3 regions of the Paenibacillus sp. PastF-3 genome follow, and region 2 is predicted to be linked to each of the others. Evidence: riboswitches for the same ligand, from Rfam matches in the RefSeq annotation. Region 2 holds a riboswitch; each other region holds the start of a gene.
What was found. Region 2 has a riboswitch for cyclic di-GMP ahead of M2444_RS22405 (NPCBM/NEW2 domain-containing protein). Riboswitches for the same ligand answer to the same signal wherever they lie in the genome.
Positions count from the first base shown of each region.

Region 1: another riboswitch for cyclic di-GMP. It lies ahead of M2444_RS12885 (anti-repressor SinI family protein); the one in region 2 lies ahead of M2444_RS22405 (NPCBM/NEW2 domain-containing protein).
Region 3: another riboswitch for cyclic di-GMP. It lies ahead of M2444_RS19010 (glycosyl hydrolase); the one in region 2 lies ahead of M2444_RS22405 (NPCBM/NEW2 domain-containing protein).

Region 1 is NZ_JARXWM010000005.1:268,138-278,803, reverse strand. It holds gene M2444_RS12935 (heavy metal translocating P-type ATPase) at 1-830, opposite strand, end outside; gene copZ (copper chaperone CopZ) at 945-1,145, opposite strand; gene M2444_RS12925 (metal-sensitive transcriptional regulator) at 1,199-1,471, opposite strand; gene M2444_RS12920 (MDR family MFS transporter) at 1,854-3,374, shown strand; gene M2444_RS12915 (PadR family transcriptional regulator) at 3,379-3,942, shown strand; gene M2444_RS12910 (aldo/keto reductase) at 4,060-5,037, shown strand; gene M2444_RS12905 (flagellar export protein FliJ) at 5,431-6,594, shown strand; gene sipW (signal peptidase I SipW) at 6,596-7,183, shown strand; gene M2444_RS12895 (TasA family protein) at 7,275-7,874, shown strand; gene M2444_RS12890 (helix-turn-helix domain-containing protein) at 8,034-8,363, shown strand; gene M2444_RS12885 (anti-repressor SinI family protein) at 8,545-8,700, opposite strand; cyclic di-GMP riboswitch class I at 8,728-8,812, opposite strand; gene M2444_RS12880 (2-oxoglutarate dehydrogenase E1 component) at 9,284-10,666, shown strand, end outside.
Region 2 is NZ_JARXWM010000012.1:158,450-169,115, reverse strand. It holds gene M2444_RS22410 (sulfatase family protein) at 1-350, shown strand, start outside; gene M2444_RS22405 (NPCBM/NEW2 domain-containing protein) at 440-6,253, opposite strand; cyclic di-GMP riboswitch class I at 6,411-6,497, opposite strand; gene M2444_RS22400 (hypothetical protein) at 6,666-7,220, opposite strand; gene M2444_RS22395 (EAL domain-containing protein) at 7,334-8,335, opposite strand; gene M2444_RS22390 (helix-turn-helix domain-containing protein) at 8,388-8,633, opposite strand; gene M2444_RS22385 (leucine-rich repeat domain-containing protein) at 8,930-9,781, shown strand; gene M2444_RS22380 (sensor domain-containing diguanylate cyclase) at 9,797-10,666, opposite strand, start outside.
Region 3 is NZ_JARXWM010000009.1:139,702-150,367, reverse strand. It holds gene M2444_RS19015 (glycosyl hydrolase) at 1-1,061, opposite strand, end outside; gene M2444_RS19010 (glycosyl hydrolase) at 1,215-2,765, opposite strand; cyclic di-GMP riboswitch class I at 2,778-2,857, opposite strand; gene M2444_RS19005 (sugar phosphate nucleotidyltransferase) at 2,994-4,367, opposite strand; gene M2444_RS19000 (UDP-glucose dehydrogenase family protein) at 5,054-6,394, opposite strand; gene M2444_RS18995 (glycosyltransferase) at 6,399-7,499, opposite strand; gene M2444_RS18990 (glycosyltransferase family 4 protein) at 7,561-8,700, opposite strand; gene M2444_RS18985 (glycosyltransferase family 4 protein) at 8,700-9,887, opposite strand; gene M2444_RS18980 (glycosyltransferase family 2 protein) at 9,874-10,666, opposite strand, start outside.

The DNA.
Region 1 (10,666 bases), on a different contig from region 2:
ACAGCACTCGTCTCATAATACATTTGGGTGGTATGATTCATTCCCTTCATACTTAATGAATCAATCGTCAGATAAAGACTGTAGAAATACGCTGCTGATGTCCCCAGTACGACCAACACATCCATATTGGCACTCCCGTTACGAAGTGCTTTATACGCGCCTACGTAGAACTGCCAGCCGATGATAAACTGTACGGGGGTCGCCAGAACAAGCTGAAACCAAGGATTCATAAATATCTCCGGTGTTGGAATCCAGCTTGTGAATGAGAAATGACCTGCCATCGCCCATAACAACGGGAAAGAAAGAATAGCAGAAATGATCCACTTCCACTTCTTATGCTGAATTTCCTGTACACGACGGTCCACATGATCCTTGCGGTCTTCTTTAAGTGTAGCTTTATATCCGATATTGCTTACCTTCTCCATGATCTCTCTTGGACTAATATTACCGGGAGTATATTCTACATGTGCCGTTTCCAGCGCTAAATTCACATTCACTGCTGCGATCCCCGGCGTACGACTCAACACTTTTTCGATCCGCGCCGAGCATGCAGCGCAGGTCATGCCTGATATATCAAAATCCGCGGTCTCTTTGACGGTATCATAACCAAGAGCGCGGATTTTATCTTCAATTTGTGGTAACCCTGATACAGAAGGATCAAATCCGACAGTGGCTTGTTCCAAGGCCAAATTTACATTTGCGCGAGAAACACCCTCCATCCGGGACAAACCTTTCTCAATTCGAGCTGCACAAGCAGAACAGGTCATGCCTGTAATCTGTACGGTCGCTTGCTGTTCATTGGGTGAAGCTGTTATTTTTAACTTATCCATGATTCCAAAGCCTCCTCATACCCCTATAGAGTATGATAATTTCTATAAAAAGAAAAGGCATTGGAGCTTATGGCATCCCCATAACAGCTCCAAGCCTTATTACTGTGCTTCAAATTAAACTACATCATACCCTTGCTCTTCAATAGCTTCTTTAATAGCTCCAAGGCTCACCTTGTTCTCATCATACTCAACGGAAACTTTTTTAGCTGCAAGATCCACTTTAGCAGTAGCTCCAAGATTACCTACAGCCTTCTCTACAGAGTTGACACAGTGACCACAAGACATTCCTTCGACATTTAATGTAGCGTTCGACATTATTATTACCTCCAGTAAATGTTATGAAGCTATGCTTAAGAAGCATTAGCTTATTATTTCATTAATTTGTTAACCGTGATTAGCAGCTCATCGATAACCTCATGTTCACCGGCTTCGATTCGTTCAACAATACAACTCTTCATATGCCCTTCCAGCAGCATCTTACCAACACCGTTTAGTGCCGCTTGAACCGCTGCGAGCTGATTGAGCACATCGTCACAATAAGTATCCCGCTCTATCATACCCTTTATCCCGCGGATCTGGCCTTCAATCCGGTTGAGGCGAGTATTCAAACCATTTTTGAAATCTGTCGAATGATGACTCATTCGTTCTCCAGATACTGAAGAATGACAGTCAGCTTCACAGGATTTCTCAGTTTGTTCTTGCTCTTGCTTACTAGTAGACATAAGGATCAGCCTCCTTGCCAATAATATAATATACCCCCGTAGGGTATGTCAAGAGATGTTCTTTATTTCCTATCCCCTAAATCCCATTTTTTCAAGCATAAACGCCTTCGGTATCTATATAAGGACGGTTAGCGTTTAAGCAGAAATATAAGACATATAGTATGGTGTGAAACTTATACTTCTTATATTTTAAAAAAACTATTGCTACCCTATTCAAATTTGAATATAATAAATTTTGCTTCTAACCTATGAACATTTTTTGAACGGATTTATCACTATTAGAAAAAGGAGCCTGCGAAGCATGCATACTAAAGAAAGTAATCTTAAACTCGTAGTTATCGGCCTGCTGCTCGGTATTCTGATGTCCGCGATGGACAATACCATTGTAGCTTCAGCTATGGGAACCATTGTTTCCGACCTTGGCGGTCTGGACAAAATCGTATGGGTCACTTCGGCCTATATGGTCATGGTAATGGCTGGGACCCCAATCTTCGGCAAGCTCTCGGATATGTATGGACGTAAACGTTTCTTCATGTTCGGACTGATTGTATTCCTGATTGGCTCAGCACTGTGCGGTACTGCAACCAGTATTACACAACTCAGTATTTACCGGGCTATTCAAGGGATCGGCGGCGGTGCACTAATGCCTATCGCCTTCACTATCGTTTTCGACATTTACCCGCCTGAAAAAAGAGGAAAGCTGACTGGCCTATTCGGTGCCGTCTTCGGAATCTCCAGTGTACTCGGACCATTATTAGGTGCATATATTACCGACTATGTAGGCTGGCAATGGGTATTCTACATTAACCTGCCGCTCGGAGTTATTGCACTGTTTCTGATCGCAACTTCGTACAAAGAATCGATCTCTCACGCTAAACAGCGCATCGACTGGGGCGGAGCCTTCACTCTCGTCGGCGCCATTATCTGCCTAATGTTTGCGCTAGAACTGGGAGGCAATCAATACGCTTGGGATTCCAGTGTCATTCTCGGCTTATTCGCCGGCTTCGCTGTACTCTTGCTGGCATTCATCCTCATTGAGAGAGTGGCGGCTGAACCTGTTATCTCGTTCGCGATGTTCAGTAAACGGTTGTTTGCAACAAGCAGTGTGACAGCCTTGTTCTATGGCTCTGCCTTTATCGTAGCCACCATCTACATTCCTATCTTTGTACAGGGCGTATTTGGCGGCTCCGCTACGAACTCTGGACTGATCCTCATGCCGATGATGATCGGTACGGTCGTGGGCAGTCAAACCGGTGGGCTACTTACAACCAAAACCAGCTTCCGCAACATTATGATCCTATCCGCTGTCTGTTTTGTAGCAGGTGTCTACAGTCTAAGCACTTTATCACCAGATACCTCCCGTCTCATGCTTAATGTATTCATGGCCTTAACTGGATTCGGCGTGGGCTTCTCCTTCTCCGTGCTAAGCATGGCAGCTATCCATAATTTCGATATGCGCCAACGCGGTTCGGCAACTTCAACAAGTACCTTTATGCGCTCGCTTGGGATGACGCTGGGGATTACGATCTTCGGTATTATTCAGCGTAACAACTTCACTAGCAGCATTAGCGAAGCTTTTGGCGGAAGTGGGCAGTCAGCAGCCTTCGGCGATCCACGGGCAGCCCTTACACCTGAAGCAAGAGCCAAGATTCCACCTGAAATTTTAGAGAAAATATCTAGTGCACTGTCCTCTTCAATCGCACATACCTTTATGTGGGCCATGATTCCTGCCGTCCTTGGTTTAGTCTTTGTGCTGCTGATGCCAAAAGACCGCCTCACCATCCCGAGTAAAACTGCTCAGGCGTCCGAGGGTAAAAGGTAATTATATGTCGATGAAATTGGCTATTCTCGGACTATTGCTTGAACGAAATATGCATCCCTATGAAATTACACTAGTCATGAAAGAGCGCTCCATGGACCGGATTACAAAGCTCCAGCTTGGGTCTCTCTACTACGCTGTCGATAAACTTGCACAAGATGGTTATATAGAAGCTTTAGAAGTGATAAGCAGCAGTGATCGCCCAGACAAAACCATTTACGGTATTACTGAGCAAGGTAAAAATTTATTCGAGCAGTTAATTCTACAGCAAATTAAAAAGAACGAGCCCTTCTATCATCCGATGTATATGGCTCTAGCCATGTCCCGTCATGTTGATCAAAACAAGGTGGAGAAGCTGCTCGAAGAACGTATTCGGGAAACCGAACATCAGGTGAATCTGGCTTATCAGGTATATGAAGAACATATTCCTATTGTTCCTCGTTCCGCCCTTCATCTCATGTACGGCACCTATGAACACACCCTTATTGAACTAAAATGGCTGCAACGTCTCTATGATGATGTTGTAGCACGCAAGTTGAATGACATTGGAACACCACTTAATACAGAGTAGAGTCCTTAGGGCCTCTACTCTTTTTTTACTTTTCCAGAGACAATAAATACCATACTAGAATCTAAGCGTGTACAATATGTACGTGTACGCAATCATATTTCCCTAGGAGGAATCACATTGTTGAGAACGCTGCCTTTAAACAAGCGCGGTATACCAGCCAGCCGTATTGCTCTAGGTTGTATGGGATTTGGTGGGGGCTGGGATCATGAACCGATCACCACCGAGAATGTTAAGCAAGGACATGCAGCCGTCGACGCTGCACGATCTATTGGTATCAATATGTTTGATCACGCAGATATTTATACCCGTGGTAAAGCCGAGAAGGTATTCGGTCAGATCTTTAAAGAACGCCCAGGACTCCGCGAAGAAATCATTATCCAATCAAAATGCGGTATTAAGCTAATGGAGCCTGGAGACAGTTCTAATGTCTTTGATTTCTCAAGCCAGCATATTCTAAGCAGTGTGGATGGAATATTATCACGACTAGGAACGGAATATATTGATATTCTGCTGCTGCATCGACCTGATCCTTTAATGGATCCGGAGGAAGTGGCCTCCGCATTACATCAATTGAAGACAGCTGGTAAGGTTCGTCATTTCGGCGTCTCCAATATGAGTGCAGCGCAGATCAAAATGCTGCAAGCCTATTGCGATGAACCTTTTATCGTAAACCAGCTACACATGAGCCTAGCCAAGCTCAGCTGGGTCGATGCTGGAATCAGTGTAAACCGTGAACCTTGGAAGGATATTACCTTTCCCGAAGGAACCCTTGAACATTGCCGAATGGAGAACATTCAGCTTCAAGCTTGGGGCCCACTCGCACAAGGCATATTTAGCGGACGTTCATTAGAGGATCAGCCAGAGAATATCGTCCAGACAGCCGCCATGGTTAAACAAATTGCAGATAAAAAAGGAACAACACCCGAAGCCATAGTGCTATCCTGGCTAATGACACATCCGGCAGCTATTCAGCCTGTGATTGGGACTGTGAATCCGCAGCGCATCGCTGCCTGCGCCGATGCGGACAAGCTGGAGCTTACTCGAAAAGAATGGTATGACCTATATGTTAGTTCACGTGGTACTCGTCTTCCCTAACTGAACCCACAATTAAAACTCGCAAGAATTCTTAATAGCCTAATCGTGCTTCACGCGCGATTAGGCTATTTTTAATGCAGTCGCCTCTTATACCGTTCTTTATTGCGAATAAAAATAGATATCAAGCGATAAACCGAGATAAATAGAGATAAATTAACATTATCGTTCTTTATAGAGCACAAATGAGACTTATTGACAGTTTTCTTTTCAAATTATTCCATGTATTATTCATTACAGAAGTTGTTCTTAATAAAGAACAATAATAACGAACCAAAGAAACTCAAGACATTGAGGGGAGGTATTCCTCTGAGACCCAGATCAGCAAAAAGAAGGCCTAAACGAAAGAAGCAAATCGGATTACGTGTTCTGCAATCAGGAATGGCTGTCTCCGTCTTGTTTCTGACTACCTCGCAGCAAGTGGGTAGTACCTATGGTGGTTTTGGAGCTACTGCGCAAACCACTAGCACCATTAGCTTTTGCGAAGTATTTCCAAACTCGATCAAGGGGCTTCTAACAGAACTCAAAGATCATATCGAAAGAGCTACTGCTTTAAAAGGATCTCTGCAAAGCTATACCCCTTCAGGCAGTCTCTCAGACGTTTCGGGAATAGAAGGCATGACGCTGGATGAGCTTGATGTCGCAGCGCAAGAGATTTCCACACAAATCTCCGCACTTCAATCTCAAATCAATGGCGTGAATGAGCAACTGGCCACAAACAGCCAAATTTGGAACGAAATCAATGGTGAGCTGAACGCAGCAGCAGCCGTCCTATTCCAGATTGGAGGATATATGACCTCTCTAGATTCAAACTGTCTAGAAATCAAGGATGAACCATTCTTCAGAGAGCTGCAAAGCAGCCTAAATCAAAGTGGGGTAATCTCTGAATCTCTAAATGCTTCATTAAAGGGAGTTATCCAGTACCTAAACTCCATACACGACATCGGCCTTCCATTTGCTTCGGTAGTGACCAGTGATGTATATGGACAACCCGAGTTACGCAATGAGGCGTTTCAGCAGCCGTTGCCTTTCCTGATTCCTTTTAGTCAGCCGGCCGGCAATATCTCTAGCGAACTGACCTCCACTTATGAGAATCTCAACACTGAAATGAATGACCTTAAAGAATCCGCTACTTCAGGAATCAGCAATCTTCAGAGTCAGCTCCAATTGATCAGTCAAGCCCGTGAACAACAATTGGAAGCCCTTGAGAAAGCCCGATTAGAGGCGCTGGAACAAGCGAAGAAAGAAGAAGAGCGTTTGGCCCTGGAGAAGAAGGAAAAGCAAGAAGCCGAGGACAAAGCGAAAGCAGAAGAGAAAACAAAAACGGAAGTGACTCCACCGACAGGTGAAGCAGCTCCAGAAAACATAAATAAAGAACAACCTGAAGCCCCAGCCACTAACCCGGTCGTTCCGGGAGTTGGTGAAGAGCCAACGATTCCACAAGATGTACCACAGCAAAAGGTTCCTCAGGAGACGCCAAAGGCGGAAGATACAACCTCTTCCCCACCGGCAGCAACACCAGCTCCTGCGGCCCCTCAACAAGACAAAGGTGGAGAATAATATGCGGATTAAAAAAATGATCAACAATACATTATCGAGCATCATGCTTGTCATCTTTATCCTGCTGGTGGTAGCTGTAGTTTTATCAAAGGCCTCCGGCGGTGAACCTGCCTTCTTCGGATACCAGATCAAATCCGTACTCTCAGGTTCGATGGAACCAGGGATTCACACCGGATCGATTGTCGCTTTAAAACCCGGAGGAGATATGAATCGCTTCAAAAAAGGCGATGTTATCACCTTTAGAAATGAAGAAAACCTGCTCATTACTCACCGTGTTGTGGAAGCAACAATGAACAACGCTACTGGTGAAGCCATGTATCGTACGAAAGGCGATAACAATGATGCGCCTGATATGAACCCTACCAGTTCAACGAATGTTGTAGCTGAGTATACCGGGGTTACCGTACCTTACGTAGGTTACGCTATGAATTTCGCAGTTTCCAAAGCTGGAAGTGTCGTGCTCATGATCGTACCAGGCTTGATGCTCCTGCTCTATGCCCTGTACTCATCATGGAAGGCTGTAGCTGCACTCGAAAAGAAAAATGCTGCTATACTGCCCACCTCTCCACCCCCAACTGAAATACAGTAATCCGTTGATTGTCCGCTTCCGCTTACGAACCGGAAGTTACAATATATAAATTTTATAAAAAAACCACAAAAACCGAGGAGGAATTTTAATTATGGGTATCAAAAAAACATTGGGTCTTGGCGTAGCATCTGCAGCACTGGGTTTATCATTGATTGGTGGAGGAACCTTCGCTTACTTTAGTGACACTGCACAAAACACTTCTACATTCGCTGCAGGTACACTCGATTTGAACTCCGACCCTTCTGTTATCGTAAATATCGCAAACCTGAAGCCAGGTGATACTGTATTTAAAACCTTCAAATTAAAAAATGACGGTTCCCTCGATATCGGATCTGTTCTTCTTAAGACAAGCTACTCCGTTAATGATGTGGGCGGTAACAACAACGGTGTTGATTTAGGTAAATCCATTAAAGTTAAATTCTTAACAAATCTTGATAAGAGTAATATATTTCAAGCCGATAAAGTAGTTTATGAAACAACACTAGCCGATTTGAAGGCTTTGTCCCCTGATATCGTAGAAAGAAAGTTTTTACTCAGTGAAGCTGCTGGAATTAAAGCCGGTACTAATGATACATTCGCAGTCCAATTTGAATTTGTTGATGATGGCCAAGATCAAAACTATTTCCAAAAGGATTCATTAACACTAACTTGGGATTTCTTTGCTAAACAAGGCAAAGGAACTGACTACTAATCTAATAAGTCTTCCATTCGAAGAGCAGCAGATTCTTATTCCGGAAAGCGGATAAGTAGATGCTGCTCTTCTCTTTACAATAAACTTTGTCGAATTTATCGATATTTGCTATACTAATAACAAAAAATACGGAGGGGCGTCAGCATAGTGGCACAAAATATGGGCCAACGTATCCAGCATCTCCGCCTAGAAAAGGGATTCTCCCTATCTGAGCTTGCGGACAGAGCGGATGTTGCTAAATCGTATCTTAGCAATGTGGAGAGAAACATCCAATCCAATCCTTCCATCCAGTTTATCGAAAAGATCGCCGATGCGCTTCAGGTATCCATCCATGCTTTGCTCTATGGAGAGCCTAATGATGCTGAGGAATCGCCTTTAGATTCGGAATGGTTCCGATTGGTGCAGGAAGCTATGGCCTCAGGCATAAGCAAACGCGAATTCAAGGAGTTTCTGGACTACCAGAAATGGCGCCTGGATCAGAAGGACTAATCCTTCATCTGATCTAATAAGATCCTCTTCTACTCATACTATCAAACATAAACGCCTTCGCCCTCCTAACATGGATGGCGAAGGCGTTTTATATTCTAACCATGTATCGTGTACAACTTATAGAAAAAGGGCACAGCGATTTATCGCCATGCCCTTTTTCGGTATATAACGCTCTAATGTATTACTGCACGGCTTGCACAGTCTTCTCCTGAAAGAATCGACGAATTTCATCTGCCTTTATGCCAGCCTTCTTAGCTGCTAATAATAAATGTACCCACTCTACGTCTACATCAATAACCTGCTGTTCTCTGTTGCTTCCCTGGTTGGACTTGTCCAAAAAATCTCCTCCTAAGATTTTACGTCCCCAGGCAATCCGGCTGTCATAGTATTTCTACCTTAGACCCGCGACTTTGTGCCCCTGTCTTTCGGCAGGTTTACCTTTTACTGGACCCTTTACACGAAAGGATCTACTTCAAAAAGGATGAAAAACGCTAACTGCAATAACATTATACTATACTAAAGTGGAAAAGTGTGTCGATTTCTGATTAGTTTTTCCATTAAAAAACAAAAAATAGAAGCTCTTTTCTGTGATATCTTGTCCTATTAACACGATACTCGTCCTATTCATAAAATTAATTAAGCCAATATAATGATGCTTCCTTCCCTATTAGTTAAAAATAAGGATATTAGAATCATTTTAGTGGGCCTTAGGAATGGGTAATGAGAAGAAACAGCGTTCTTTTCATTAGAACAAGCTAACCCATACCATTTTGCGAACGTATTGGACGAAAGAATGAATTGATTACACGTGTGGAAAGTAGCACAATAAGATGAGAAATGAAACCGCAATCATCACAGCTCCAGTAAGCGTTGACACAAAATGTCACGTATGGAGTTCATCCGTTAAGGAGGATGTATTCATGGCAGCCAAAGAGCCCTATAACGAATCCATTTGGAGTAAGTATTACGGACCCAATTTAGGCTACATTCAAGAAAGATATGAACAGTTTGTGAAAGATCCATCCACCGTAGAGAATAATTATCGCGAGCTTTTTACAAATTCGGGTCCCCCACCCCTAACACCGGACACCGAACCGGCTCCACAGCCTCGCATTTCGGGTGACACCGAATGGCTTAGAAAGGCAGTAAGAGCTTCCAAGCTAATCGCTAATATTCGTATATATGGCCATATGGCCGCTGATATTGATCCGCTTGAGCGTGATCACAATCCCATGGCTAAATATCTCGAACTCGAAACCTATGAGCTGACTCGTGAGGATCTGATCGCACTACCTGCCACGCTCATTTGGGAGAATGCCCCGAATGATGTGCATACCGGATGGGATGCAGTTCAGCGTATGCGTCAGGCTTACACCAAGACGATCGCCTATGAATTCGGGCATGTGCATGAAGAAGAAGAACTGAAATGGTTGAACAGACAGGCAGAATCCACAAGCTCACCAGCGCCTTTAAATAATACAGAACGTAAAGAGCTGCTAAACCGCCTGATCCAAGTCGAGCAATTCGAAACCTTCCTCCACAAAACCTTTGTGGGTCAGAAGCGTTTCAGCTTGGAAGGCAATGACGCTCTCGTACCGATGCTCGATGAAATCGTACGCGCTGCTGCGCATGACGGTGCAGAGCATATTCTGATGGGCATGGCGCATCGTGGTCGCCTCAACGTTCTTGCACATATTTTGGGCAAACCTTATGATATTATATTTTCAGAGTTTCATCATTCTCCAAACAAGGAGCTTTTCCCTTCCGAAGGCTCTACAGGCATTAACTATGGCTGGACGGGTGATGTGAAATACCATCTCGGTGCAGACCGCGCTGTTCGCGAAGGAGAAACCGTACGCACAAGAATAACACTAGCGAATAACCCAAGTCACTTGGAATTCGTCAATCCTGTCGTGGAAGGCTTCACTCGTGCTGCTCAAGAAGATCGGAGCACAGCCGGATTGCCGAAGATTGATACCAGTAAAGCTATAGCGGTGCTAATGCATGGCGACGCTGCTTTTCCAGGTGAAGGAATTGTTGCAGAAACACTTAATATTGGCAAACTTCAAGGTTATCAGAATGGCGGGACGATCCATATCATTGTTAATAACCGGATCGGCTTTACGACAGAAAGTGAAGACTCCCGTTCAACGCATTATGCGAGTGACATCGCAAAAGGATATGAAATTCCAATTATCCATGTCAACGCTGATGATCCCGATGCCTGTATATCAGCTGTTCGTTTAGCTAGCGCATATCGCAATCAATTCAAAAAGGATTTCGTTATTGATCTCATCGGTTAT
Region 2 (10,666 bases):
ATATTGAAACGATTCTAACGTATCTCCAAAGAAAGGGTCGGACAGAGCTATGGAAATTTTCCCGCTATTTCGATAATCCTAAGTTTTGGAGTGAGCCCGGGGTACAGGATGTCACGCTCCAGCCTGTGGAGGGAAAACCCGGTGAATGGACTACAAAAGTTAAAACAGTACCCGTACCTGAGGAGTTTGAGCTCTACAACTTAACTGAAGATCCTTTAGAAGCTCGCAACCTTGCTCACACCACCCTAGCAACAGTGCAGAGCAGAAGTATTCAGCAATGGATGAACCATCTACTAGCAGAGCAGCGGAGCCAAAAGCGCTTAACGCCTACCCAGACGGCCACCAAATAAAAGTGAGGCTTATTAGATAAGCTCAATAAAAAACAGGCGAGTCATGGTTGAATACACCATAATTCGCCTGTTTTCCTGTGCCTATGAATTTAAGGATTATTAATAAAAGAAATCAATTGCACGAGATTACCTGCAACTTGATAAGTTACCCCTAGCATGTAAGTTCCCTTCTCTTCGTTCGATAGGTCTAGGGTGAACACCTCTGGATTAGCTGCCCATTCATTCATATCAAACATAATTTCTTTAAATGTCCCAGTGTTTCTAACCCCTGCTGAACTAGGAATTACTTTACTGCCATCGAGCCCTTTCACCAGATTGGTCAATTCAACTACAGGACCCTCTAATTGTGCTATCTCAATCACTTGTGGGTCGGCCAATAAGCTAGTCAGCTTAGTCAATCCTTGTAGTGGAGAGAAATCCGTAATTTCATTTCCAGCAATATTAAGTGTTTCTAAGTTCTTAGCATACTGAAGACCTTCCAAAGATTTAGCTCTTCCAGTTTCGCTCGTTAACGTCGTAAGTTTATACATGTCCCCTAGCGTTAGCTGTCCAGATACGCCTAGTGCGGCCTTGATTGAGGCACTTAAATATGGGTCTGCAATCGTGATTTCTTGCGTAAGGTCTATTTCGGTCAGACCCTCTGCTGCCTGTTGTAACGCCGCTACGGCTGCATCTACCTCACTTTGTGTGACCGAAGGATTAGCCAAAGCTGCTTCTGCACCCGAGAGACTGGCCGTAAACACCGCAATACTCTCGGCTGTGAAACCTTCAAGAGAAATTGCTTTCGCCACAGCAATCGCTTGTTCCAGATCTCCAGTGAATAGGTGATCTCCATTCGCGAAATGTAGTTTGGTCCCCCCCCATGTAGCATGGTCAGATCCGTTGCCATTTCCACCGTCTGTAACGACTAACTTCAGCTCTTGGGCTCCATTAACATCTAACTCGATAAATTTCTGTGGATCTCTGGAGTTCATAAGTCCACTATCAAACTTCTTCTCTCCATCGACGAACACTTCGAAGCTCACCGAACCAACCGTACCGTACATTTGCCGATCTACACCCACATAGGAAGTGAAGTAGTCCGCGTTCTTATCGCTTAGATCGTATACAATCGTCGAGTTGGAGTGCGCTCCAATCCCTCTCTCGTAAGACACCACTTGATTGCCCTTATCTGTTAATCTCAGCGTATTGGCACTAACAGATTTGTCCTTCAAAGGTGCGGTATAGCTGTTCTGAGTAGAGTTCCAGTCGTAATCCGTCAGATACGTAAAATCTGTCATGTCTACTACGGCTATAGTTCTAGTCTTCGTGGTCGTATTTCCATCACTATCGGTTACCATATAAGTGATCCGATACTTTCCAGCTTTGTTGAATTTAACCTGATCTTCACCCGTAACCTTTACTTGAGCCGTTAAGTCACCATCTTCTGAATCCGTTGCCGAATAGCTTTCGTTTATGGCTATGGCTTGCCCCACTTTGGTGGATACAGGTTTAGGGATCGTAAGCTCCGGTGTACTGTTCAGAATCATAAACTTCGCATCCGCAAAATCACCGTGATCTGATGCATTTCCGTTACCTGCATTATCTAATACCAATTTCAATTCACTTACACCCTTCACAGGGATTCGAGCTATTTTAGCTTCCGTGCCAAATTTCATCAGTCCGCTATTATATACTTCTGCCCCATCGGCAAAGATTTTGAAGATCACACTAGAATTATTTTGCTCTGGGATATTTCGGTCAACCCCTACATATGTTTCAAAATATTCGAAATTAGCACCCGCCAGATTATACACAATTTCAGAGTTAGCATGCGTTCCTAAGCCCTTCGTAAATTCTTTGGTTACGCCATTTACAAGTAGTTTAATCGGATTGTTAGAACTTGCCTTATCCTTACGAACCACATTATAATCCGTTCTTGCCGACTGCCAAGCTGTATCACTCAAGTATTTACTAGCGCTGTACACAACGATCTTTCGGGTCTGCACAGCTGTATTCCCATCCCGGTCTGTAACTGACAGTTCGACGGTGTAAGTGCCTGTTTTACTTGAAGTGAAACCATTCGGGTTTACCTCAACGGCTCCAATCAAGTTACCATCTTCCTTATCAACGGCTGTGACATCAGTCAAAATATCAAATTCACTATTCAACTGAACGAAAGTTGTCTCTTCCGGCACTGTGATGGTCGGCTTACTTGAAGTATTCGTAAACTTCGCATCGGCCCATACCGTATGATCTGAAGCATTGCCATCTGTAGCATCTGTGGTAACCAGCTTCACTTCGCGCGCACCTGTCACAGGTATTTTCACAAATTCATGCTCTGTCCCTGCCCGGAAAACATCACTCGCGAATTTCTTCTCTCCATCTACATACACTTCAAAGGTTGCAGAGGATGGCTTTCCTTTCATCGCTTGATCGATCCCGATGTAGCTTTCAAAGAAGTCATAACCTATACCCTCAATATCATAAACAACTTCAGAGTTCGCATGTACACCGATTCCCTTGGCATAGGTTGCAGCTAGCCCTTGTCGAACAAGGCTGATGATTCCACCAGAAACGGCTTTATCTTTCTTTAATTCACCCCAACCAACAACGACTGACTTGGCATTAAGATCCGAAAGATAAGCATAGTCACTCGTTACCGTAACCAGTGTTTTTTTGGTTTCTGTAACCCCTTCGTTCTTCACTTCATATACCACTTCGTAGTCGCCTTTTTGCGTTACATCAACGGTATTTGCTTTCAGGGTGACATTAGCCGTAATATCGTTTCCTAGATAGTTAGTCGCTTTTACATAGTTCATCGGATCAAAAGCTTGATTAAGCTTTAACGTGATTTGATCTTCAACAGATAACGCTGGCTTGAAGGCTTTAACCTGTACCGGCTTCAGTGGGTTCAGCTTCTTATCATAACCAACGATCTTGTACGTATAATTGATGCTGTTATCTACATTCGTATCCACGAACTGGTCAGTCCCTGTAAACCCTACTAACTTATCGTCTCTATACACCTCATAACCTAAGAAATCTTTCTTAAGATCCGTATCCATACTGAAGCTTAGTGTGTTCGATTTAGCAGTAGTGTTAGGCGTGATATTAACCTTTATCGCAACATTCTTATCTGCTATTCCTGTTCCTTCATAATGAACCACTGAATTGTTTAAATACCAGAGCTTTTTCGGTGCTGGATATTTAGCTAACTTCTCTTTTGTTTCAGGATTCACAGTGAAGCCATGTCTGGCAAAATAGCTACTTAAGTCTAACCCCAGCACTTCAGAGGAGAACTCCACCAAATACTGCTGCTTGGAATTGTCGCCGTTCGGAAGGGAGACCTTCCGCTCGCGGTACAGCTTGGTCAGTTCTGTCCAGTAACCCGGATGCGCCAATTCTAACTGCCAATAGGCACCAAGCTGTGCAAATAAGCCCTGCTGATTCATAACCACTTTATTTTCTTCGATTACATATTTATATATATCACTTTCAAAAGGAATACGAGTATCCATCGAGTCCGCATAGACTGACATCAGCATAGACACCATATTATTGGTTACTTCACCATATTCTCGTTCGCCCATCGCCAAGCGATGCCCTATTTCATGATTCAATCCCCAGCCTGGATAGACTTTGTTAAAATCACCTAACATTGTCCCCACGGTTCCAAGTTGTATCCCTGTATGGTCCCCCGCTGCATACATCGCACCATAAGGCTGCATCAATCGGATATTCTCACGAATTAGCTTGGCATCATGAATCACACTACTGCCATCCAAGCCATAGAAGTCAAAGATCGTCTTCATCCAAGTATCATAGCCGGTTACGGTACCCAGCGGATCATTTTCTTGCGTAATAAACATGTTATAAGCTTCTGTCGCAGTGCCTGTGAAAATAACATGATCGCTGACCATTTCCACCACATCAATGAGCTCGCGATCTTGAACATTCGGATGCGCTGCCTTATCTTCATCTATTTTTTGTTTATAGGTGGTTAAGAAGGCTTTGAATTGTTCAGGATCTGTAATCTTGGTCATCATAGGGATCTTGGTAAGCCCCTCGAACCGGATCATAGGTGCTTTACCTTGTTCCTCCGCTGTATATGGATTGACGATATACACTGTACCGCCCTTAGTCACTTCATGTGCATAATAACTATTCGTCGCAAATTCAGGAACGGTTATTGTGTTTTTACCTGGACGCAATTTCACACTGCTAGCCCAAACGTTCCAAGCCGCCTCTTGTTGAGAAAAGACTAAAGAAGGCAATTTATCGCTCGAAGCTGCGTCCACATAAACGTTGATCGTATCTCCAGGCATTGCAACGAGACCTGTAGGCTGGTTGTTCGTACCGAAACCAATTCTCAGGTTTTCTTGCGCATGCTTTTTCATATCTCCACGTTGTTCCGCCTCAATGATGGTGCCTTCGGTTTGAATTTCACCATTCACTAGCTTCTTAGCTAAATCCAAAGAATCCTTCAGGATTGGATAGAGCGGATGTACTTTTGCCGCTTCTTCTAATTCGTTGATTGCTTCGACGCTATTATAAGCAGGAACAACCGCACTCATCGTGCCATCTGTGAAAATACCATTTACAGCTTCACTTACTTTATCCTCTGTATAAAATCTAAATTCGGCTGCAAAGGGTCTGTTGATATTGGCTTTTGTGAACTTGAATTTCAATCTTTTAAACTTCGTAGGTTCAAATTTAAACTCCAGAAAGTCATTCGTACTATTCGCGGTTCCGCTAGATACGAGCTGGAAGGTCTCTCCCTTACTTGTTTCTGATGCATAAATTTGAAAAGCCTCTGGGAAGCCTTTGCGGTTATCTCTAGCCAGGAAAGCCACTCTATCTAATACTTTCGCTTGTGCTAACTCAAACACAACTTCATTCGTGAAGCTGTCGTCATTGTTTTTATTGGTTTCCCAGTGTGTATTCGGTTGGTCATCGAGCATGTATTCCGGTTTCGTACCTGGGTAGCTTCCGCCGTTCACCGTTACTTTTGATACGTTTGAGTTGGGCATTCTATAAGCTTCGCTATAGGCATTTTCATATGCTGTACCATAGCCTTTTAGCTTCGAAACCTTAGCCGCTGTTGCCTCTATTTGATGATTCTCCAGAAGTACTTTTGCATTCTCTATATCTGCTTGAAACTGCGCGTACAGTGGATGTGTCTGCACTTCTTGTTCTAAAGCCGTTAATTTCTCCATCGTATTAAATGCTGCGCTAACTTGACTCAAGCTGTCATCTGTGAATAAATTTTTCATTTTAGCGGATACGGCATCTTCTTTGTAAAAAGAAAACTCAGCCGCACTCGCCCAATCTTGGTTAGCTTTTTTGAAGACAAATTTAAGTCTCTTAAAGGTTGCCCTGTCAAACTGCACCTCTACTACGTCACCTGCTGAGCCTTTATATTCTCCAGAGGATACTAGCGTATAATCGCCTGCATCCGTTGTTGAGCCATAAATATCAAATTCCTGGGCAAACCCCTTACCCTTTGCGCTGGATTGTCTTGCAGCATATACGATTCTATTTAATTCAGTGGACTCATTGAATACAAAGACAACCTCATTCGTAAACGTTGAACTATTCGGTTTGCCCGTTTCCCAATGCGTACTCATATCGCCATCAATAGCCTTTGCTATAGGTGAACCTGAGTAGTTACCACCGTTATTGGTAATGGATTTAATATTCGCAGGATTCATTCTAAAAACATCATTATAAGCGCCTAGGATAGCCTTGCCGTACAGATCAAACGGAATAACTGACGCATTGCTTATTAGGTCAGCCTTGCTTTGTACTACAGTGTTCACTACAGTTACCTTGCTTACATCACTTGCTAAAGCATAACCTGCCTCACTCGAAAAGCTAGCTAACATGGCTGCCGATGTAGCGATTGCAATCATTTTTTTCATCTTTTCTACCCCCCAGATGTAATATGAATCTCTTCAATGCCTAAAAATGAGCACAAAAAAAACTACCCCGAAAGAGTAGCTTGATTGCAGCTAAAGTTGCATAAAAATTAAGACTTAATTTTTATTAAACCTTAAAAACAAAAAGCGTTATACACTCTTTGGCAGCTGGCTGACAATAGTCGTGATAACCTTAGTCCCTATAGCTTTGCGTCCCTACATTTCCATAGGTTTGCCTATGAAGTTTCGATTACATTACAAAGGTTAACATAACTATGCATCTTATTGCATGATTATTTGGTATGAAATTGATATTTGATCGACATAGGTAATTGCAATCAATTTCCTCTAACTGATCGATATTATTTATCAACTGTCCCAGACGAAGAGTGATACTTTAGGACTGGAGGAGCGTTCAACCTCCAAATAGTCGCCGAAACCAATTCCACACATCACCTGTGATCGGAATTAACCCAAAGCCATGCTCGCCAACCGCGATTAGACCATATGCCCATTGTCCAATAGCTACGGCTCCCCCAGCAATCCGTCCTATGGCTACCGCTCCAAATGCCGTATCCCCTATGGCGACAGCACCCAACGCTTTTTCGGCTATCGCGATCGCTCCTACAGCCACTCCTGCAATAGCAATCGCCCCAGCTGCGAAGCCAAGCCAGCTAAGTGCTATCGCTCCAAGTGCTAACCACATTCCTAGTGATATTGCACCCACGGATAGAACCCCTACGCTTATCGCACCTATGGAAATCAAGCCTACAGCTATATCTCCAATAGCAATTAATCCAACAGCTGTCTTCACACGAGGTCTGCTGCCATAACCCTGACCAGAGTAGCGACCTAAATTGCTGCGAATACTTACCACTGGAAATGAGGGAGAAGGCCACTGATAATCAATCTCTCGCCCTTCCCAGCCCCTGGAATCTGCCCAACGTGTGATGTATTTATGCCATTCCATATTCATCCGACCCCCTTCTCAATTACCTAAATTGTACAGCCCCGGGGCTCACCTGTAATCAGACTCTGACCTGAATTCATCTCATCCTCTAGACGGAGATCTACTCATTAGGATCACTGTTTGGGAATAGGGTCAGGTTTTCCAAATAAATATCCCTGAAACAACTGATAACCACTCTGCTTAAGCCATTCAAAGTCCTCTCTAAATTCCACTCCTTCTGCTAAGGGAACGGATTGGATTTCTAATGCCTTTTCTAAAAACTGTTCTGCTACTTTCTGTTTGCTCGGATCACTAGACACACCCTGAACATATTTCATATCCAGCTTCATGTAATGGGGTTTAAGTGCCAATAACATCTCGATTGTGCTGAAGCCTTCGCCAACATCATCTAGAGCGTATTCAAATCCCCGATCCTTGTAATATGTCAAAATAGCTTTCAAATGAGCAAGGTCATCCACTTTCTCCGTCTCAACAACTTCAAAGACAAAAAGAGAGGGATCTACGCCTAATTGATTGGCCAATTCAACTGTTGATCTTAGGCAGAACTCTGGAGCGTAGATCGACGTTGGGATAAAGTTAATAAACGTTTTTTTATTTAAGGGTGCAGCACATTTTACAGCAGTCATTCTACATAACCGGTCTAAAGCATATAAACGGCCACGATTGCGTGCCGCCGTAAAGATCTCATTAGGATAGATAAGGGCTCCATCTTCTTTTTTAAATCTGGATAAGACCTCATATGCAAAAATCTCTTCCTTTGCATTCACGATTGGCTGGAAGTGACAAATCACTAACCCCTTAGTGATAACCTCATCAATCCACTCCATATCAAGTACAGTGGGCATCTCGGATAGAGGTCTCCATGTTTGGTCATCTATACGGAATTCAATCTGCTTCGACGCCATATGATCATTACAGAAATCCAGAAAATCCCGCGCCCCAGCCTCTTTAATCGTAATCACATTTTCTTCTACCTTATGTATCGTATTGCTTCTACTCAAATGATGAATAACCTCAGGTAACATCCTTAGATTAAGCTCGCCATGAGCCTTAATTTCAAAATTCAGCTCTCTTACTACACAATGATTACAAGCCACATTCATAACCCCTTTCATCTTCGATTCTCTTAAAAAGCTCCCAGAACTACTATTCTCAATCAAAATCCGTTTACTCCAGTAAGTACGACAGGTCTAACACGGTTAACTGTTGATGTTGAATCTCAATAATCTTTTGCTCTTGCAGATCTTTAAGCACAAGGGTAGCCGTCTCCCTGAGCGTTCCGATTATATCCGCGAACTGCTGATGGGTCAGCCGGAGATTAATCCTCATCTCGCCTTGCTCCTCTATCCCGAATATTTGGTATAGTCTTCTTAGAGTAAAAATTGCACGCGCTCTCGCAGCATGAAATTTCATTTCGGGTAATAACCGATTCGATAAAAATAAACGATCCATTTGCAGCAGCATCAATTGTTCCTTAACTAACGGGTAGTGTATCGTTCATCGCCACCGCTGATATCACTCTTGCATTGGAGGGATGGATCACATCCAGATCGCCAAAGAAATCCTCTTTTCCAAAAAGAAGCTTCCATCTCATTATTCCTTTCTAAAACACGCCATAGTTTTGTATGCCAACATACAGATAATAAATCATTATCCTGTTATATTCTATCGTAACGATTGCCCATACCAATAACAAAGGAGAACCTTCTATGAGATATAATTTTGACGGAAAAGGACTTACAGAAACGCCAGAGATCGTGTTTGAGAGCAATCCTCTACTAGAACTGAGCATGTACAACAACCATATTAAAGAGATTCCCGATCAACTCTTCCTTCATGATGAATTAGAGGTACTAAATTATGCGGGTAATGACATCGAACGGTTATCCGAGAACATCGGTCGTTTAGTTCACTTAAGAATGCTTGATTTAGGCCATAATCGACTCAAGGTATTGCCGGAGAGTATTGGAGAACTACGGGGGTTGGATTCTTTTCTATACCTAAGTAATAATCAGTTCGAGCAGCTGCCGGAGCAGCTTTGTAATCTCCAGAAACTCAAGTATCTGAATGTAACAGATAATAATCTCAAGCAACTGCCTACTCTTTTAGGCGCAATGAGCAGTCTAATTGAATTGCGGCTATATTACAATCAGCTAGAAAGTCTGCCAGATTCAATCACACAAATAAAAGGGCTAAGAGAGATCCATCTGTATGGTAATCAACTGGTCTTGTTACCCGAGCATTTGGGTGCTATAGAAGAACTTCGGATACTTGATTTAAATGATAATCGAATCACTGAACTACCTTCATCCATCGGTAAACTAAGCAAGTTAAGAAAACTGAACCTTCGAAAAAATAAACTGAATCAGCTGCCTGAGCAAATAGGTCAATTAAGCAGCCTTGTTGAGCTTGACCTAAGAGATAATAACCTGCAAGAAATTCCGAAATCCCTTCTACAACTAGAGCGATTAGAGAAACTGGATCTCAGATGGAATCACAGCTTGAAGGAAACAGACATTTTAGAGCAATTAGAGCAAAGAGGATGTATCGTTTATAAATAACAAAAAAGCCCCCTGTTAAAGAAGCTTTTCATTCAAATCTATGAAGTGGGTAACGCGGTTTCTCCCCTGTTCTTTAGAGGCATAGAGCGCTTGATCAGCTTTTTGCAGCAGGGTGTTTTCTGAATCGGCTGGAATAAATGTAGCTACACCAATGCTCACCGTTATCCGGCCCATTTCCCAAGTTGAATACGCGATAGACTGCCGTAAATTCTCAGCTATAGTCCTTGACTCCGAGATGTCTGTATTAGGTAAAAGAAGTATGAATTCCTCACCGCCATATCTAGCCGCAATATCCTCTTTACGAGATTGCAGTTTCAAGATACTCGCCATTTTCTCCAGCACATAGTCACCTGTCTGATGCCCATAGGTGTCGTTCACTTTTTTAAAATGATCAATATCTATAATACACAGCGAAAATGCTGTTTGAACTTGGCCGTACCCTACAATTTGCTCTTCCAGCTTCTCTTGAAGAAACCTTCTATTCTTCAGCCCAGTCAGCTTATCTGTATTAGATAACTCTACTAAAACGGCATTCATCTCCAGCAGCTCGGCTTGTTTCTGTTCAATTTCTAAATGAATTCGCTTGAGCTCGGCAAGCGCCTGATCCTTTTCCCAATAAGCCACTTCTATTTGCTTCTTGGCAGACCGAAGCTCCAGCTCATAGTCAATACGTTTTCCCATCTGTACCAGGATACAATCAATGACCTCTACACCTTCACACTCGAGCCTTCTGCCATTCAATAAATAGGGAACCGCTTTACCATCACTATCTTTCAGATTTATAAATAACTCTTCCACCTGTCCATTAAGATTAATAAAAGGATAGAAGTATGAATGAAAAATAAGCTTGTTTGCCGTAGACATGATAGATTCAAAATGCTTATG
Region 3 (10,666 bases), on a different contig from region 2:
CCTGATGCGAGAACGTAATCCTCTCTCGATACTATAAACGATTCATTCATAAAGCTTTTAATTGACTGTAGCGTATTATTTTCTGTCAGTAATTTTCCCCAAGTCATCATATAGACCCATTTATTTTGTTTCTCGGTTAATATTTCCGGGTTCGGCAGCTGTCCGCTCTCCCCGATTCCGATAGGTTTACCTTCAGCAAGTGCAAGCAGATCCTCATAGTAGGACTGCTTATAATCGTTATTGTAGATATCCGCAGCCAGAACATCGAGTTTATCCGCATCGGGATAATATGCAGCATATGGATCTGCCCATTCATTCGGTGCATTTGGATTCCACACCCACAGTAGATTATTTAGCTTGTGTGTGTTTACAAAACGATCATAGACAATATTCCAAAGCGCTGAAAAATTGTCCTTTTTCCCCCACCAAAACCAACCGCCGTTCATTTCATGGTAAGGTCGCCATAAGACTGGAACTCCGGCATCACGCAGCTGTTCTAAATATCCAGCGATCTCGTCTAGATCAGAAATAAGACGCTTATACTGAGCCGTCCCAGGCGTAACATAAGCATTAAACTTTTCTTGACTGAGACTTCTGTTTACATTGGACCATTCTGGAGATGTCCCCGGCAAACTCTGATGGAATGTCATGGCTACAATGCCACCCTCTTGATGCCACTCAATTGCACTGTCAATAACAGCTTGCCGCTGTTCTGCGATCGTCCCCTTGGATTGATTATTAATCGCCCCTAATTCATAACCATGTAAAACGGCATTCTGTCCCGAAGTATTTTTCAGCTTATGAACCAGTTCATCTGGGCTTTCTAGATAATCATGCTGGCCGGACAGGATTCCTTTGCCACGTAGATTCACCAAATTACTCAGCAGTTGCTTGGCTTCTTCAGAAGCTGATGGATTGCTTGGTATAGCCGGAGGTAGAGAGGAAGAAACACTCATAGCCTTCGGAAGACTCCTAACCTCTCCCCAAGGCAGCAAGGAAAAAATAATAAACACCGGTAATATAGTAAACAACAATCTGTTTTGCTTATAATATTTACGCAAATAAATCCTCCTTTCGGTAGCTGTACTGCCTCCACAGGTAATAAATGAACATACCTGTTATCGGACAATCGTCTTCTGACCTAATGAGGACTATAGCTTAGTAGCTCTGCAATAACGCAGAGCTACTAAGGATCGACCTTTAATTTTCATCAATCAGGAGACATCCGGAAGAAAAAGTGCACTTGCTGGAACTGTCTCTTTAGCTTGACTAGCACTTTCCCACATCAAGCGGACTCTCGCATCGCCTTCATTCTCGTAATACTCCACCTTGATATCGTATAGCTGGCCAGCCGTCAGCGTTATGGTGCCCTTACGCTCAGTACCACTTTGCTTAGTCCAGCTATCAATCACAGATTCCCCATTCACCCAGACACGGATGCCATCATCTGAGGTAGTGTAAAATGTATATTGCTCTTCATATAATGGCTTAATTTTACCGCTCCAACGTATGGAGAAACGATCAATCCCGAGGGCGGCATCCGGCGATCCTAGCCGCCAATTGAAATCGATCATCGCATCTGTTCTAGTAAGAGCTGCTGCTCCCGACAGCTGGATGTTGTTATAATATTCTCCTGCAAGCCCCTTCGCAAGAGGAATTGCTGCCTCTCCCTCTTCTTCGGAAGGTGCCGGCGCTGGTGCAGCGCTAGGCTTCGGTACCAGACTAGTATTTAATTTATCTCTAGTCAGGGTATAGTTGCTATTCATAAAAGTTTTGATTGTGTCTGCACTGTTATTATCGTAAAGCATTTTTCCCCAGCTCATCATATACGTCCATTTACTTTGCGATTGCTGTAGCTTCTCCAGATTAGGCACTTCACCATTCTCCCCGATCGCAATCGGTTTGCCAGCGGCTAGACTCAACAAGCTATCATAGTATTTTTGCTGGTAATCATTTTCGTATATATCTGCTGCCAGAATATCTACTTTATCTGCTCCTGGATAAGTTGACGCATAAGGATCTGACCAAACATTCGGAGCATTCGGACTCCATACCCATAACAAATTATTTAATTTATGAACGTTAACAAAACGGTCATACATAACATTCCAAAGTTTTGAAAAGTTGTTTTTCTTCCCCCACCAGAACCAGTTTCCGTTCATTTCATGATAGGGTCTCCAAAGTACCGGAACGTTGGCATCACGTAAGCTCTTTAGGGAGACTGCTACCTTATCAAGTTCAGCGATCAGACTGTTATATTGCTTGGTACCCGGTGTAACGTAACTATCGAACTCACTTTGGCTAAGCGTTTTTTTCACATTACCCCAGTCATAAGCGGTGCCTGGCAGGTTAGCATGAAAAGTCATAGCTACGATCCCGCCCGCTTTATTCCAGTTGATGGCGCTGTTCACCACATTTTGACGCTGCCAGGCCATCGTTCCTTCGGACTGGCCACTGATCGCGCCCAGTTCATAACCGTGAAGAGCTGCGTACTGTCCGCTTGTTCCCTTCAGCATATTGTTAATTTCATCTGGACTTTCTAAATAGTCATGTTGACCAGCAATAATACCTTTTCCTGAAATCGAGTAAAGATAGTTAAGCAGCTTTACGGCTTCGGGTGAGGCTCCTGGGGTAACTGGGGTACCAGAATTTGAAGCAGCTATGACAACAGACGGCGAAATTCCAACAGTAAGCGGAAGTGCAGTCAGAAACAGGACGAGTGACAGAAATGCGCCAAATAATCGATACGTACGGTAAGCTTTCAAAATAATCTCCCTTTCGGTAGCCAGGCTGCCACTCTTTCGAAGGCCCTATAGCTTTGCGTCCCTACCTTTCGATAGGTTTGCCTTTTCAATTTAAGAGAAATAATCTCTCTTACCGTAAGTATCGACGACAATTAATGATATATTTAGTGTTTTTATGACTTTTTTTGATAATTGAGTCAATTTACCTGTTTAAAGAAATTTCAGATTGGTTAAATAGATAGGTTAGACCTATGAAATGAATTGTTGTAGTTCTATATCATTCCAGTCTAAAGTAATACGAATATTATCTTCTTCTACTAACTCAGAACCCGTCTGTACCTCTATAAACTCAACATCCGTCAAAGCAAGGATCGCGTGCTTCGTTCCTTCCGGGATACGTACCACGTCCCCAGCCTTCACATTATGTTTCTTCTCATTCAGCACAATACTTGCTTCGCCGCTGACGATTGTCCAAATTTCACTACGCTTGCGATGTAATTGATAGCTGATATTATTCCCCTCGGATATAAAAATCCGTTTGGTCAGCACTTCATTACCCTCGTCGTATTTCACATAATCAATAACTTTGTAATGACCCCAGCGGCGTTCCTCATACATCGGTCTCTGTTCAAAGGTCTTCAGCACTTCTTTAATCCGTGGGCTCTCAGCTTTATGGGTAACCAGAATACCATCCGGGCTAGCCGCGATGATCAGATCCTTCGCACCAATTACCGTAATCGGAATATCCAGCTCATTAATCAAGCAAGTCCCCTCAGAATCCGCCGTCACAAAACCTTTTCCTACATGCTTGCTGCTCATTTCCTCTGTCAGCGTATTCCAAGTTCCAAGATCCTTCCAGAATCCATCATAAGGTTGCACCACAATATGTTCTTCTTTCTCCACCACTTCATAATCAAAGCTGATGGAAGACAATAGCTTATACTGCTTCTGCAATTCTTCATATCCTAAAGGCAACCCTTTACGCTGCAAAATATCTAACAAGTAGCCTAAACGGAAGGCAAACACTCCGCAATTCCACAATGCATTTTGTTCGATGAGCTGTTCTGCTTGTATGCGGTCTGGTTTCTCTTGAAAGTGACTCACCTTCATAAAACCATTCCCCCCCGCCTCTTCAGTGGTAGGAATGATATATCCGTATTTCTCTGAGGCATGTTCAGGAACAACACCCATTAGTGCCAGATTTGCTCCGCTTTCCAGCATGGTCCCCTCAAGCATAGCTATGGTATCGAAAAAGGATGCTTCTACATAAGGATCAACAGGCAAAATGGCTATCGTCTCCGCTGGAGAAACACCTGCAACCGAATAAAGATAGGTAGCTGTTAAGGCGATGGCCGGAAAAGTATCCCTACGCTCCGGTTCAACGATAATCGGCACATGACTTCCCAGTTGGCTTTGTATCATTTCTACTTGACCGCGGCCGGTGGCCAGATAAGATGATTCTGCCATCCCTGCTTCCTCCAGCTGTCTCCAGACACGTTGTACCATGGATTCCGGTTCACCTTGAGGGCTTTCAAGTACCTTTAGAAATTGCTTTGAACGTGAGTCGTTGGACAACGGCCATAGCCGTTTACCTGAGCCGCCTGATAGAAGTACCATTTTCATAGATGAACCCTCCTTGAATTATGGAAATCGAGCATAATTGAATTGTTATCAAAACGTCAGCTTCCGCTTAGCCTTATTTCGAGCGGATGCATTAAAAAAATTTATTAGGTATGAACCACTCCAAGGGATTTTGGACTTCCGATCGCTGTTATCCTCAGATTTCCTGATTTGAACCGCCGCCAGCGGTAGAAATCCGAGGATAGCATATGCTTTCGAAGCTAGCTTTCCTACGGAAATCTTTCGGGCGAACACTCCGTTTCTACAGTTCCAAATTCCCTTTCCGTTCTTTACCTAACCAACTTCCTCTAAATGCTTGAACCGTACTGCACCGGGCTGTACCAGCCGGAAGGCAGCACGTTTTTCTAAAGATTTGCTTCTGCTCCTATGGAGGCAGCAGCCAACGCAAGTACTACTACAACAACAAGGTTATCTGCTACTGCGATAAACAATCAGAGTACCTAACTTTATAAATTGCTTAGAAACTTAAGATAAGGGAACGAAGTGGCGAAGGAGAATTTTGGAACTGGAGGAGCGATAGCGTCCGCCTTTGTCTGCGGATTTCTACCGCTATTAGCGGTTAAAATCAGGAAATCTGCAGACAACAGCGGCCGGAAGTCCAAACATCCTATGGAGTCACGCCTCATCCCTAAATAGAAAAATCACAAGTTCAATCTATATAACTTAGATTAAACCGCTCCAGCCACACTAGCAGAATAACCGCTCAATCCACCCATCTGCGGGCGGCCGACAGAATGATAAACGAGGCCGGTACCCTCGATTTGCTCCTTGGAATACACATTCCGCCCATCGATCAGCACCCCATTACGCATGCTTTTCGCCAGCTGATGCAGATCAATGTCCTTGAGCAGGCTCCAATCGGTCAAAAGACATACGGCATCGCTGCCCTCGGCCGCTTCCTCTGGCAGATGGCACCAGCGAAGCTGTGGATGATCATATTGCTGCCTGAAATTAGGAGCTGCGATTGGATCATATAGTTTGACTGTTGCCCCTTCAGCCACCAGTGCCTCAACAATCTCTCTGGCTGGAGCTTCGCGGACATCATCAGTATTAGGCTTAAAGGCAAGCCCCCATATCCCAATCGTCGAACCGTGCAGGCTGCCAAGTGATTCATGCAGCTTGGAGATGATCATAAACCGTTGTCCCTTGTTCACTTCGACTACAGATTTCAATAATTTGAATTCGTAATCGACGTTGCCCGCGATTTGAATGAGCGCATTAGTGTCTTTCGGGAAACAGGAGCCTCCATAACCGATACCAGCCTGCAGGAAGGATGACCCGATTCTTTGGTCCATACCCATTCCTTCAGCTACCTCGGTTACATCAGCTCCCACTTTTTCACAAATATTGGCGATCTCATTAATAAAGGAGATTTTTGTGGCCAAAAATGCATTCGAAGCATATTTGATCATTTCAGCACTGCGTATATCTGTTACAAATACATTTTCTGTGAAACCCTTATGAAGCTCGCGCATGGTTTGTTCCAGCTCTGGATTATCAAGGCCAATAACAATTCTATCGGGATGGAGGGTATCGCGAATCGCTGACCCTTCACGTAAAAACTCAGGTGCTGACACGATATCAAAAGAATGATGGGTATACTTAGAGAGCATTTGGGAGATTTTTTCATTTGTCCCTACGGGTACTGTAGATTTAGTCATTATAATTTTGTTCCCCTCCATCGCTTTAGCGATTTCAGCAGCTGCACCCTCAATGTAGGTTAAGTCTGCTTCACCATTAGGCAGCGATGGCGTACCTACAGCAAGAATGATGATATCTGAACGCCGCACCGAGTCCTGAAGATCCGCAGAAAAAGATAACCGTTCCTCTCGAAGATTCAGTTCAATCATTTCCTCAATTCCCGGCTCATAAATGGGCGATTCCATCTGTTTCAGCTTCTTAATCTTTTCCTCGTCCTTATCCACACAGATGACATGATGTCCGCTCAGTGCAAAGCATACGCCAGATACAAGACCCACATACCCAGTCCCGATTACTGTCAGCTTCATACAATCATCCTCCTTTTAGAAAATTGACGTAGGCCTGCTCAACATACTGCTTGAACTTAACCATGAACGCCTGCTCATCGAATTTACGTGCATGCTCCATAATTTGATCAATATCCCAAGCGTAGGACTCTACCTCATAAATAGCCTTAAGCAGATCCTCCACTTCTTGATGCTGAAAGAACACACCATTTACATAAGGAATAATAGTATCTAGTGCCCCGCCTGCTTGATAAGCGATTACTGGTCTTCCGGCCGCGTTCGCTTCCAGCGGTGTAATTCCAAAGTCCTCTTCTCCTGGAAAAATAAATGCCCGACACTGTGCCATCATTCCAGTCACTTGCTCATCTTCTAGCCGGCCCAGAAACGATACATTATCCTTAGCCATGCCTTCGAGACGCTTGCGATCCGGTCCATCTCCCACGATATAAAGCTTAAGACCGTTGCGGTTAAAAGCCTCCACTGCCAGATCAATCCGCTTGTAGGAAACAAGCCGAGATACTATTAAATAATAGTCACCAATGGTAGAAGAGCTTGTAAACCGGGCAGTATTAATCGGTGGAAATATGACATCGGCATCCCGGTGATAATAATTCTGAATCCTCGTCTTCACAACTGAAGAATTGGCTACGAACTGATTCACATTTTTGGAAGTCCGCTGGTCCCACGTTTTGAGCTGCTGCATGTATACCTTAAGCATTTTTTTGAATAGCCCGGAATTCGACTGACGTTCCATGTAGGTGTCATAATCCCATGCGAAGCGCATAGGCGTATGGCAGTAACAAAGATGAAACGTGTGTTTAGGAACTTGAATACTTTTCATAAAAGCACTGCTGGAACTCAGGACGATATCGAAACCGCGAAAGTCCAAATCACGGATGGCCATTGGATAAAGTGGCAGCACCCCTTTAAAATTGGTCTTTACCCCCGGAATCTTTTGCAGCCAGGAGGCACGGATATCCGCATCTTTGAGATTGTCAGTAAGGCGGCTTCCGTTAAAAACCGTTGTGTAGATTGGAGCCTCGGGATACATGTGATGAAAGACTTCCACCACTCTTTCCGCGCCGCCCATTTGGATTAAGTAATCGTGCGCTATCGCAATTTTCATGTGAATCATCCTCAAAGTTTTATGGAGCATCATCTTCAGAATTACCGCGTCATCTCATCTGTCAGGTGCCCGCCAACAAACCTTTATAGTAGTCAACGATGTCCTTGACCGTATTCTCGATAACAAAATGCTCTTTCACTCGTTTCATCCCATTGTCCGCCATCCGCCGTCTTTCCTCCGGGTGATCTAGCATCCATTTAATGGAGTCTGCCAGTATCACCGCGTCACCAGGCTCTATCAGTAGTCCCGTCTCACCTTGAACTACAATTTCTACCGGCCCGCCTTCATTGGAGGCGATCACCGGTAATCCCGCTGCCATTCCTTCAACGATAACTTGGCCAAAAGGCTCAGGAGTTACCGAAGTGTGAATCAGTAAATCAGCAGTATTCATAAGGCCTTGAATATCATCTACATGCCCTAGCATGCTTACATTCGTAAGCTCGTCGTTTTTTATCTTTTGAAGCAATTCCTGCTTATAAGCCTCTTCTCCAAACAGCGCGTCTCCGGCTAGCCAGAACTTTACACGAGGTTCGTTCTTAAAGCTTTTTGCGGCTTCCAGCACAATATGCTGACCTTTCCAATGCGCTAATCGGCCAACTAGCAATACGTTAAATGCTTTCTGGTCCCGCATGCCGATCCCATTACCAATCGCTTTAGCGAAAGCGGAGTATACGACCAGCGTTTTTTTCGAACGTGGCAGCTCCAAAGCATTCAGCGTAGAATGTGAATTCGCAATGACTCCATTGGGGAGCAGACGCGACAGCAAACGAATTCCTTTGGCAACGATCGGCTTTAAATAAGGGGCACCAATATGATCCCTGATGTGCCATATCAATGGAACGCCCGCTATTTTTGCAGCGATGGCCCCGTATAATGCAGATTTCAGAGAATTGGTGTGCACGCAATCTACCTTCTCCGCTTTTAATAGCGGCGCAAGCTTTCGACCATAAGCCAATAGCTTAAAGGCTGCAGCAGGTGCTCCCAAGTTGACGGCATTTCTACCACGACTTCTGATGCTCTCATCCAGCGGAATAATACGGACATCCATCCCCTTTTCACGCAGCCGTTCAGCCAGTGCACCATCCTCAGCCAGGATTACAAGTGGATCAATCTGTTCTCCAATATGAGTAAGGATGTTAAACAGGGCAACTTCTCCACCACTCCATTTAGCAGTGTGATCTATATAGGCCACTCTAAGCATTACGTGGTCACCTCCTCTCCTAAAGCTTGCAGGAACACAGATTCTATTTGATCCGTAACTTGCTCCCAGGTATATCTCTTCAGTACATGCTCTCTACATTCATCCCGGCTCGGAAGCAGCTTTCGATTGCTAAGCATATGGATCATGCCTTCGGCCATGTGATCACTACTTGAGCTCTTAAATAGCAATTCCGGCCGGAAGCCTTGCAAAATTTCCCTATTGCCGCCAATCGGCGTAGCCATCACTGGCAATCCTGAAGATAAGGCTTCAACAGTAATTAAACCAAAGCCCTCCAATGCCTGTGAGGGAACCACGAACATGTCCGCTGCCTGATAATAAGAGGCTAGTTCATGATCGGGAATGTAGCCTAGCAGTCTTACCTTGTTGCTTAAGCCATAGTCGGCGATCTTTTCTTCCAATTCCCCTCGCAGCGGCCCTTTACCACCAATCAGCAGAATCGCATTCGGGAAACGCTCCGCAACTTGCTTCCAGGCTTCGAGCAGCTGGAGTAGTCCCATCCGATTGACCAACCGCCGGACAGTCAATACAGTTGTTGCTCCCTCAGGTAAATTCAAGGTTCGACGAATCGCCAATCGATTCGTAGCGGGAATAAAACGTTCCACATTAGCTGCTCCTGGAATCACTATAATTTTGTGTAGTGGCACTCCGTGAAGCTTATGGAGAATATCGCGGAACGTCTCACTAAGCACGATGAATTTATCCGCTAGTTTATAGGCTCTATGTTCAATGGATTTGGCGATGGTTGTTTTGACCCGGTGCTTAATGCCTTGGCCTTCGATTTTCATTTCTTCATTCCATGGGCCATGAAAAGTCATCACTACAGGAATCCCGCGTTTCTTTGCTTCCAGGGCTGGACCAATACCATAAGGAGCAAAGTGAGTGTATAAAATATCTATACGGCCACTGCCCTCCCCCATCAGATCGGCCGCCTTACGCTGGAAGGCATCCTTACGTTTCCAGATCCCATCTTTTGGATCTCCTGCATTGTGAATAATCAATTCCTCAGGGGTAGCAGGCGTTTCTTGACTGCAAATCAGCGCATGCACCCGATTACGTGAGGAGAGCTGCTCGCAAACGGATTTGAAATACGTGTTAAGCCCACCCGGCTGTAGCGACGGCCAGCTAAGGCCTGTCGTCATAATGTTCAATCCGTCACTGTACGGCATAGCTTCTCTCTCCTTTATTCTCTTTCTCGGTCTGACTCGTCTTCGCATTGTGCAGAGTCAGCTTTCCCGATCTAATTAATTCGTAATGCTTGAAGCCGACCATGAATTCATACATGACCCAGAATACGGATACACCGAAACCTGACATTCCCTTCTTGAACAACCCGTGTAAGAAATACTTTTGCAGGAAACGGGCTGGTGGCCTTAACAGCAGATGACTGACCCGAAATCGTTTGCCCTTGGCATACGCACTTTCAGCTTCCAAGTCAGTGTACTTATTGAAACGTGCCACATGATCGTTAATACTGCGGTAACCATAATGCCAGAGGGTTCCTGTCAAACGTATGGTTCGCTCTTCAGAGACCTCGGGCATCTCGTGCACCAAGCTATTTCGAATTCCATACGCTTTGCGGTTGTAAAGTCGCACTAGATATTCGCCACGATCCAGCCATCGGCCCATAAAATCACCGATCCGGTAGATAGAATAGGCAACCGATTGATCCATAAGCCCCGGTTTCAGTTCAAGAATACTTGTGGCCAATTCGTCGCTGACCACTTCGTCAGTATCAATAAGGAAGACCCAATCATGAACCGCGCGTTCTACTCCGAACTCCCTCTGTTTCGCATATCCGGGCCAAGGGTTGACGTATACACGACAATTCAAGCTTTCAGAAAGCTGTACTGTCCCGTCTTTGCTGCCTCCGTCAATCACAACCACCTCGTCGGCGAATAACCTGCAGGATTGTATGGCCTTAGATATTCGAACTTCGTCATCCTGA